One region of the Bradyrhizobium sp. 2S1 genome, then DNA from elsewhere that is predicted to be linked to it. Evidence: riboswitches for the same ligand, from Rfam matches in the RefSeq annotation. Region 1 holds a riboswitch; each other region holds the start of a gene.
What was found. Region 1 has a riboswitch for cobalamin ahead of HAP54_RS10040 (hypothetical protein). Riboswitches for the same ligand answer to the same signal wherever they lie in the genome.
Positions count from the first base shown of each region.

Region 1 (2,196 bases):
ACCGCGCCGCCGACGCCGAGCGCAACGCCCGCGATCACGAAGAGCCGCAGCCGCCCGACATCGACGCCGAGGCTCTGCGCGGCCTCCTCGCCGAGCGTCAGAGCGCGGAACGCGTTCGCCTGGCTCAGCAGGATGGCGGCACCCGCGATGATGAAGGGCAGCGCCAGCGCCACATGCTGAAAGCTGCGGTCCTCTAGCGAGCCGAGCAGCCAGAACGCGATCTCCAGCACCACGAAGGGATTGCTGGAGAGGTTCATCACCAGCGCCGTCGCAGCACCGGCAAAGCTCGAGATCGCGAGCCCCGCGAGGATCAGGATCAGCAGCCCGGCATTGCGGCCGGCGACCGCGAGCAGCGCGAACACCGAGCCGAACGCGGCGATGATCGCGACCACCGGCAACGCGTAGGAGCGCACATCGGCCAGGCCGAGCGCGATCACCAGCACCGCGCCGAACGCCGCCGACTGCGGCGCGCCGAACAGCGACGGCGAGGCCAGCGGATTGCGCAGCAGGCCCTGCAGCGCCGCGCCTGACAGCCCGAGAATGCCGCCGATCGCGAACGCGAGAATGGTGCGCGGCAGGCGAATCTCGCGCACGATCACCTGCGCCACGTCGCTGCCGCCGCCGAACAGCGCCTCGATCACCGCGAGCGGCGACAGCCGCACCGGCCCGATGCCGAGCGAGATCACGCACAGCAGGACCACAAGCGCGAGCAGCGCCGCGGTGGCGCCCCATCGGCGCCGCGCGGCGACCTCGGCCGCCAAGGCAAAATCCTGCACGCTCATTGGATCCATGCTCTTACAGCGATCGCCGTGGCAGACAAGCGACACTCGATAAAAACCGTGGCCGTCTGACCGCCGCCCGACTTCCGCCGGATTGACTTTGCTGCCCGGCCGAACCCTAGATGAACATGACGGTTCTTTCATGAGATGAAAAGGGAATGCGGTGCGGGGAAACTTCCCCAAGGCCGCGGCTGCCCCCGCAACTGTATGCGGTGAATCCTTCGTCACAGGCCACTGGGAATCTCGGTCCTGGGAAGGCGACGAAGGGTAACGACCCGCGAGCCAGGAGACCTGCCGTCAGCCGTGGTCACACGCGAAGATGCCGGTCGGGGAGTACAGGCATGAGCTTCACCTGAGGCTGTTAGCACGATGGTGAGACTGGTTCGCGGTGACGTGCCACTGACGTTACCGAGGTCTCGCTTATGTTGTCCTACCCATTCCACCATTGGCGGCGCACGCTGCTGCTCGCGACGACGATGCTCGCGCCTGTATTTATTGTCTCCGCCGCGCGGGCGCAGCAGGCGCCTGCTCCCGATCAGCTACCAGCGATCGAAGTCACCAAGCCGGGCGACCAGAACGTCACGCGCGCCAAGCCGGCTGCGGACGAAGCGCCGGCACCGCGCCGTCCGGCGCCGGGCACCGCAGAGAGCACCAATGTAGGCGGCGGAAGCGGATCGGGCACCACAGGGACAGGCACGGCCACCGGAACGGGCGGCACCAGCGGCGGTCGCTAGTTCGCCGGCATTGTCGGATCGTCCTCGGCCGTGATCACCGCCGACGACATCGCGCATTCGCCGGTGCAGTCGTTGCCGGAAATCCTCGCGCAGGTGCCGGGCGTGCAGCTGCAAACGCTCTATGGCGGGCCGAACGGCGCCAAGACCGCGGTCGACCTGCGCGGCTTCGGGGCATTCGCCACCGACAACACGCTGTTCCTGCTCAATGGCCGCCGGCTCAACGACGTCGACAAGGCCGGCTTCGACCTCACCACGATCCCGCTCGATTCGATCGCGCGCATCGAGATCACGCGCGGCAACAGCGGCGCCGTGCTCTACGGCGACAATGCGGTGGGCGGCGTCGTCAACATCATCACCAAGACCGGCGTCGGCGGTCCGCCGACGACGATGAGAGCCGAGGCGGGATTTGGCTCGTTCAACACCCGCATGGCCGCCGTCTCCGCGGCGCTCAATGCGGGACCGTGGTCCACCTCGTTCTACGGCAACGGCATCAAGTCCGACGGCTACCGCGTCAACAATGCGCTCGACCAGCGCAACGCGGTCGGCAGCGTCAACTACACCACGCCCGACCTCACCGCTTTCCTGACCGTCACGGGCAGCGACCAGAAGCTCGGCCTGCCCGGCGGGCGGCTGGTCGATCCGTCGATCGGGGTGAACGAGCTGCAAACCGACCGCCGGGGCAG
Region 1 covers NZ_CP147717.1:2,098,230-2,100,425, forward strand. Annotated here, with positions in the region: gene HAP54_RS10035 (FecCD family ABC transporter permease) at 1-782, opposite strand, end outside; cobalamin riboswitch at 895-1,092, shown strand; gene HAP54_RS10040 (hypothetical protein) at 1,202-1,513, shown strand; partial or broken gene HAP54_RS10045 (TonB-dependent receptor) at 1,520-2,196, shown strand, end outside.

Region 2 (2,196 bases), 4.5 Mb from region 1:
GAACTGATGCCGCACGCGTTCGCCGACGGACTGCACGAGCAGCCGCATTGGCTTGCCTTCGACTGCGATATAGCCCTTGGCGCGCAGCACGTTCTGCTCGCGGGCCAGCCCCTTGATCGAAGCGACGAGTGCCTCGACATCCGAAACCTCGGGAAGATCGATCACCACGGAGTTGAAATCATTGTGCTCGTGCTCGTCCTCGCCATCGTGGTGCGACGGCCGCGACGCGAGATCATCCTCTGCCGCGGCCTCGAGCCCCAGGATCACGCGCGCATCGACGGCGCCGTCGACGATCGGCAACATCGGAACCTCGCGCGGCATTTCAGCGGCAATCACCGCTTTGGCCGCCTTGATCCCTTCCGCTCCGGCGAGATCGGCCTTGGTCAGCAGCACGATATCGGCACAGGCGATCTGGTCCTCGAACACTTCGGACAGCGGCGTCTCGTGGTCGAGATTGCCGTCGGCCGTACGCTGTGCGTCGACCGCAGCCGGGTCAGGCGCAAAGCGGCCGGCCGCGACCGCCTCGGCATCGGCGAGCGCGATCACGCCATCGACCGTGATCCGCGAGCGGATCTCCGGCCAGTCGAACGCCTTCAGCAGCGGCTTCGGCAGCGCGAGCCCCGACGTCTCGATCACGATGTGATCGGGCCTCACGCTTCGCGCCAGCAACTGCTCCATGGCCGGGATGAAATCGTCGGCGACGGTGCAGCAGATGCAGCCATTGGCGAGCTCGACGATGTTCTCGGCCGGACAATTGGCGTCGGCGCACGACTTCAGGATCTCGCCGTCGACGCCTTCGCTGCCGAACTCGTTGACCAGCACCGCAAGCCTCTTGCCGTTGGCATTGCGGATCAGATGCTGGATCAGCGTCGTCTTGCCGGACCCGAGAAACCCGGTCACGACGGTGACCGGAACCTTGGCGAGCGTGGTCATTCTGCGGCCTCCGGCACGACGGAAAGAGGTGGAATGCGGGCGAGCGATTGCTTGCGGAAGATTTCCGGACGGCTGCGCCACGGCACGATGCCGTCAGGCGCGGCCGCATAGGCGGAGGCACCGGCGATCACATCCCTGGCATTGTCAGCGGACAGGCGGCCATAGACATAGGACCACCGCCCCGGCGCGCTGAGCGCGACCGAGCAGCCTTGGCTACAGGCCGACAGGCATTCGACGGGAACAAGATTGACGTCATCGGGCACGCCGGCCTCAAGAAGCGCGGCATGCAGGCGCGCACCGAGCGCGAGCTCACCTTCCGCCAGCGTCTGGCCGGCGCGGCACGTGATGCAGACATGAAGTGTAACGCTCATCGCCCATCCTGGATTGACAGCGGGAGGCGAAGAGGCACACGAACCGATGTGAATGGGTTCGTTCCCCGTCGCGGAACACCCCGTCCGCCGGTCTCACTACACGTTGCGTTGGCAGGTCTCCCGGCTTGCGGAGCAGGATTTCTCCCTCGATACCCACCTTCCCGATCCCTGAAGGGAATCAGTGGCTTTTGGGCATCTCTCCGGTCACGGTCGCGGGGGCGGCTGCTTTTCAGGCCCACCTTGAGCCCTATCGCATTCCCTCTTCGCCTGTCGTAGGACAGGAACCAACGCGGGCCCACCATTCGTCCGTGGCTCGAACTTGTCAAGCCGAAGGAACGTCATGATTTCTGAAGAAAACGGCGCCGAAGACGAGGTCGTCAGCAGCGAGGTTTCGCTGGATGCGCGCCACGCGACCAAGATGGCGAAAAAAAAGGTTGCCCGCGACAAGATCATGGCGACCAAGAGCGGTGAAAAGGGTCTGATCATCGTTCATACCGGCGCCGGCAAGGGAAAGTCCTCCTCCGCCTTCGGCATGATCGTGCGCTGCGTGGCGCATGGCTTCCCATGCGCCGTGGTGCAGTTCATCAAGGGCGCCTGGGATACCGGCGAGCGCCGCCTGCTCACCGGGCATTTCGGCGAACTCTGTCAATTCCACGCGATGGGCGAAGGCTTTACCTGGGAGACCCAGGATCGCGCGCGCGACATCGCGGCGGCTCAGGCGGGCTGGGAAAAGGCCAAGCAGCTGATCGCAGACCCGAGCTTGCGCATGGTTGTGCTCGACGAGATCAACATCGCGCTGCGCTACGATTATCTCGCCATCGCCGACGTCGTCGACTTCCTGACGACGTCAAAGCCGCCGATGACGCATGTCGTGCTCACCGGACGCAATGCC
Region 2 covers NZ_CP147717.1:6,630,429-6,632,624, reverse strand. Annotated here, with positions in the region: gene cobW (cobalamin biosynthesis protein CobW) at 1-933, opposite strand, end outside; gene HAP54_RS31175 (DUF1636 family protein) at 930-1,304, opposite strand; cobalamin riboswitch at 1,398-1,608, opposite strand; gene cobO (cob(I)yrinic acid a,c-diamide adenosyltransferase) at 1,645-2,196, shown strand, end outside.
Region 2: it holds a riboswitch for cobalamin, as region 1 does, so the genes downstream of both, HAP54_RS31175 (DUF1636 family protein) here and HAP54_RS10040 (hypothetical protein) in region 1, are expected to answer to the same signal.

Region 3 (2,196 bases), 2.0 Mb from region 1:
TCGCCTGCGAGTGCCCGCGCCAAGGTCGCAAGCTCACGCATCTTCTGAACCGAGAAAGCAAGCCAGCTCTTGACGTCGGAGGCGAGCCCGGTCTCGAGTTCAACATCGACCGGCACATGAAGCAGCGAGCAGGATGGGGCGATCTGTACGCGGTCCTTACCAAGCTTCGCAATCGCGGGGTCCAGTCGCTGGCGGAGCGCCGACAAATTCGATCGCCAAACATTCCGACCGTCTATGACGCCGAGCGACATGACGAGGTCACTTCGGCCGCTCGCAATGATCTGGCTCAATAACTCTGGCGCGCGAACCAGATCGACGTGAAGCCCGGCAACAGGCAGGCGCAGGGCAGCGTCCAGATTGTCGCAGAGGCCACCGAAATAGCTTGCAACCATGATCTTGATGGCCGGCCCTTCCTTTGCGAGCCGGCCATAAGCATGTACCAAGGAGTTTCGCGAACTCTCATCCAGATCAAGGACTAGCCAAGGTTCGTCGAATTGAACCCAATTTGCCCCGCGTTTGGCCAATTCCTTCAAAAGCTCAATATAGACCGGTATCAGGTCATCCAGCAGTGACAGTGGCTGGAACGCACGATCGGCACTCTTGCCAAGCTTCAAGAATGTAACCGGCCCGATCAGGACAGGGCGCGTCTGAAAGCCAAGGGCCTTGGCTTCCTCGTACTCCTCGATTGGTTTGCGAGAGGATAGTCTGAAAGTCTGCCCCGGGTGAAATTCCGGGACCATGTAATGGTAGTTGGTGTCGAACCATTTGGTCATCTCCTGCGCGGGTGCGCCATATCCACGCGACGGGTGACCGCAACTCCCATCCTGACCGTCGCATTGTGACCCGCGTGCCATGGCGAAGTATGTCTTGAGCGAAATGGATCCGGCATTCGTCTCGTAGACTTCTGGGATGGCACCAACCATGACACTGGTGTCGAGCACCTGGTCGTACAGCGAGAAATCGTTCGATGGGATCACGGTGATACCGAGAGACCTCTGGCGAGCCCAATTTGCGGCACGTAGGCCAGCTGCATCCTCGAGCAACTGCTGTTCGGCGATTTTTCCGGCCCAGTAACTTTCGAGCGCAACCTTGAGCTCTCGCCTTGGACCGATGCGTGGCGTTCCGAGTGTGGCAACCGGAAGAGAGAGAAGAGACATAGCGTTAACCCCATATTGGGGGGCAAAGGCCATGGCGGACGCAGGCAGAAGAAGTCGCGCGAGCGACCGCTGCTTGGCGCACCACCGGGACACCCCGCCCGTGGACGAAGATAGTGTCGGGGCAGGTCTCCTGGCTCGCGGCTCAGCGCTGCTGTCCGGCCTTCCCGAAACCGTCAGGCTTCAGTGACTTCGTTGGACAGCGGCTCGCCGCTCACAGTTGCGGGGACAGCGCCGGCATTGACACCGGCTTCCCTCTTAGCTCCGGCCTAATGAGACCGGAGAACCTCGACACCTTCAATTATCGGCAAAAGGGATGTTCCGTCAACCTCGCGAATTCATGTTGCGATCTGCTAATGTGCCTAGCGGCATGCCCACCGTTCATCCTCGATGCAGAAGTCGCTCTGCAATCACGGACATCGGATGACATCCCGAAAGTCCCTCCGCGTGGGCAGCGACAAATCCGAATACGCCGCCTTTGCGCCGAGGACCACTTGGTCGAACAGACGGCTTTCATGCAAGCTGGCCCCGGTTCATCAAGCACGGCGCGCTGCGCTGCCTTCTCCAAGCAATCAACGATCCACCGAATAAGATAGCATACGCGGCGCGAGGTGTTTCTGTGATGCCAGCCATTTCTGGTAGGCGTCACTCGGACACTTTTTGGCGATACTGCCCAGGCAAGCATATCAACCAAACCAAGGAGACCGGCTCGCAATGAAAATGGCTGTTTGGAGTGCCCTCGGTGTCTTTGCTGTTGCCGTCTCGGCGGTCGGCTTGTTCGGATTGATGGTAAGACCGCTCTTGAGTAACGCCGCTCGACAGATTCTCTCGAAACTATTGATCGGCTCAAGCCGAGGCTAGCACGGCTCAGCGCCTCTACCTGCTTGCGGAGGACAGGACTTGCGTCGAAGCCGCATCTTCCGGTCGATTGAAGAGCACGATATGCGCCGGCCGACACGAGCGATCGCGCATGCCAGTGAATGCTATCATCTCGCCCGCCTGCTTAAAGCGTGCACTTCGGCGGCGTCTGTTCTAAACGCCC
Region 3 covers NZ_CP147717.1:117,507-119,702, reverse strand. Annotated here, with positions in the region: partial or broken gene metE (5-methyltetrahydropteroyltriglutamate--homocysteine S-methyltransferase) at 1-1,157, opposite strand, end outside; cobalamin riboswitch at 1,261-1,460, opposite strand.
Region 3: it holds a riboswitch for cobalamin, as region 1 does, so the genes downstream of both, metE (5-methyltetrahydropteroyltriglutamate--homocysteine S-methyltransferase) here and HAP54_RS10040 (hypothetical protein) in region 1, are expected to answer to the same signal.

Region 4 (2,196 bases), 2.7 Mb from region 1:
GGGGCGCCAACCTGCGGCGCTGTTGCATTAATATCGGCTGCGTTCATGTCGTAACACCCGGATAGCGGCGTCGCCGCGAGATGACCTATCCGCTTCATGCTAGCAGGGGCAGCTTGCGAAAAGCTGACTAAGATCGAGCCTCCTTGGCGGCTTCATCCATGACCACGCAAGTGAGGACAACCGCTGTGCCGGCAAGGTCATTACTGCGATCGGAGCTCTGGTAAATCATGGCGCCAAAACACTTGGCCACGTCAGCAAGCGCGACGGCGACTGTTGCGCGTTGAAGGCTCAGTGGTACCACAAGCATTTGTGGAGCTATCGTGCTCGATCTGGCGCGCGCGGCAAGCCACCGAGATCGCACGATCATGGCAGGGACGCACCTCACGCCAGTTCCACAAGAAGAGCAACACCTTGCTGGCGCAGCTCGATCGCATTCTCGACCGCTTTGAATTGCAAGCCAAACGTTGCGCGTCATGAGATTATCCCTCGCCAGCATCGCCCAGAACCTTCGCCGAACGGATTCCTATCCAACGCGGGCTCGCATAGGCACCCGTCATCGCGACGGAGCATCGAAATCAAAATGCTGCCACTCTTTTCACGGAATGGGCCGAAGCAGGGGGGGGGCATTTGCTCGAACAGAGCGTTGCGGGCCCGGACCCGGAGCGGACGTGGCGTCCTGCGTCTCGACTCCCCTGGCACAAGCCTTGACGAATCTCGACGCGCGGCGTCTGTATGTAGATCTGCCACGGTCTTCCATTCTGCATCTAGTAGGATGGAAGCTAAGAGGGAACCCGGTGCGCCGGTAACGGCTATTCCGGGGCTGCCCCCGCAACTGTAAGCGGCGAGCGGTTGTCATAATGGTCACTGGCCGCGACAGCACCGGGAAGGCCGACAGCCGCAGCGACCCGCGAGCCAGGAGACCTGCCGCGACAGAATAGAACGTCCTCGGGCGGGGTGCCCCGTGCGTCGCTTGCAGCCTGGGACGTTTGACCCGTCTCCTCGCAAGTCGTGCGCGTGGCTTCACCCCCTAACATCGCGGGGTTGCCGATGTCGCCGTCTTACGATTTCAATCAGCATGGTCATCTAATTGAGTGGCCGAGTGTGCGGCCGTGGCCGGCGCGGCCAAAGTCTGCCGCGCCTCAGCGGTGTGTTGTGCCGCCGCCGTCATCGGCTCCGCTGCCGCGGCCTCTCGCGCCATTGCCAAAGCCGTCCGATCTCACGCTCGATCGATCGCGCGACGGCCTGCTGACCGCGTTCGGCAAGCTAACGCTGACCGATCGCTATCTGCTCGTCGGCGAAAGCATCCAGGACATGTTCGCGCGGGTGTCCTGTGCCTTCGCGGACGATGTTGCGCACGCCCAACGTCTCTATGACGCGATGTCTCGGCTGTGGTTCATGCCAGCCACGCCGGTGCTGTCCAATGGCGGCACCACGCGCGGCCTGCCAATCTCGTGCTTCCTTAACTCGGTGTCGGACTCGCTCGAAGGAATCGTTGGCACCTGGGACGAAAACGTGTGGCTTGCCTCCAACGGGGGCGGTATCGGCACGTACTGGGGCAATGTTCGCTCGATCGGAGAGAAGGTGAAGGGCGGCGTCAGCTCAGGCGTCATCCCGTTCATCCACGTCATGGACGGCCTGACGCTGGCGATCAGCCAGGGCTCGTTGCGGCGCGGCTCGGCGGCGGTCTATCTCGATATCCAGCATCCCGAGATCGAGGAGTTTCTCGAGATCCGCAAGGCGTCCGGCGACTTCAACCGCAAGAGCCTCAACCTGCATCACGGCATCAACCTCACCGACGAGTTCATGCGTGCCGTGGGCGCCGGCACCGCGTTCGCTCTGCGCAGCCCGAAGACGAACGAGGTCGTCCGCGAGATCGACGCGCGACAGCTATGGCAACGCATTCTTGAGAACCGGTTGCAGACAGGCGAGCCTTATCTCTTGTTCATCGACACCGTGAATCGCGCGCTTCCCAAGCACCAGCGCGAGCTCGGTCTCAAGGTCTCGACCTCCAACCTGTGCAGCGAGATTACGCTCCCGACCGGCATCGACCATCGCGGCGAGGAGCGCACCGCGGTGTGCTGTCTGTCATCGCTCAACCTCGAGACCTGGGACCAATGGAATGAGGAACCCGGCTTCATCGAGGACGTCATGCGCTTCCTTGACAACGTGCTCACCCACTTCATCACGACGGCGCCG
Region 4 covers NZ_CP147717.1:4,806,087-4,808,282, forward strand. Annotated here, with positions in the region: gene HAP54_RS22730 (hypothetical protein) at 1-47, opposite strand, end outside; gene HAP54_RS22735 (hypothetical protein) at 274-477, shown strand; cobalamin riboswitch at 730-943, shown strand; gene HAP54_RS22740 (ribonucleoside-diphosphate reductase subunit alpha) at 1,153-2,196, shown strand, end outside.
Region 4: it holds a riboswitch for cobalamin, as region 1 does, so the genes downstream of both, HAP54_RS22740 (ribonucleoside-diphosphate reductase subunit alpha) here and HAP54_RS10040 (hypothetical protein) in region 1, are expected to answer to the same signal.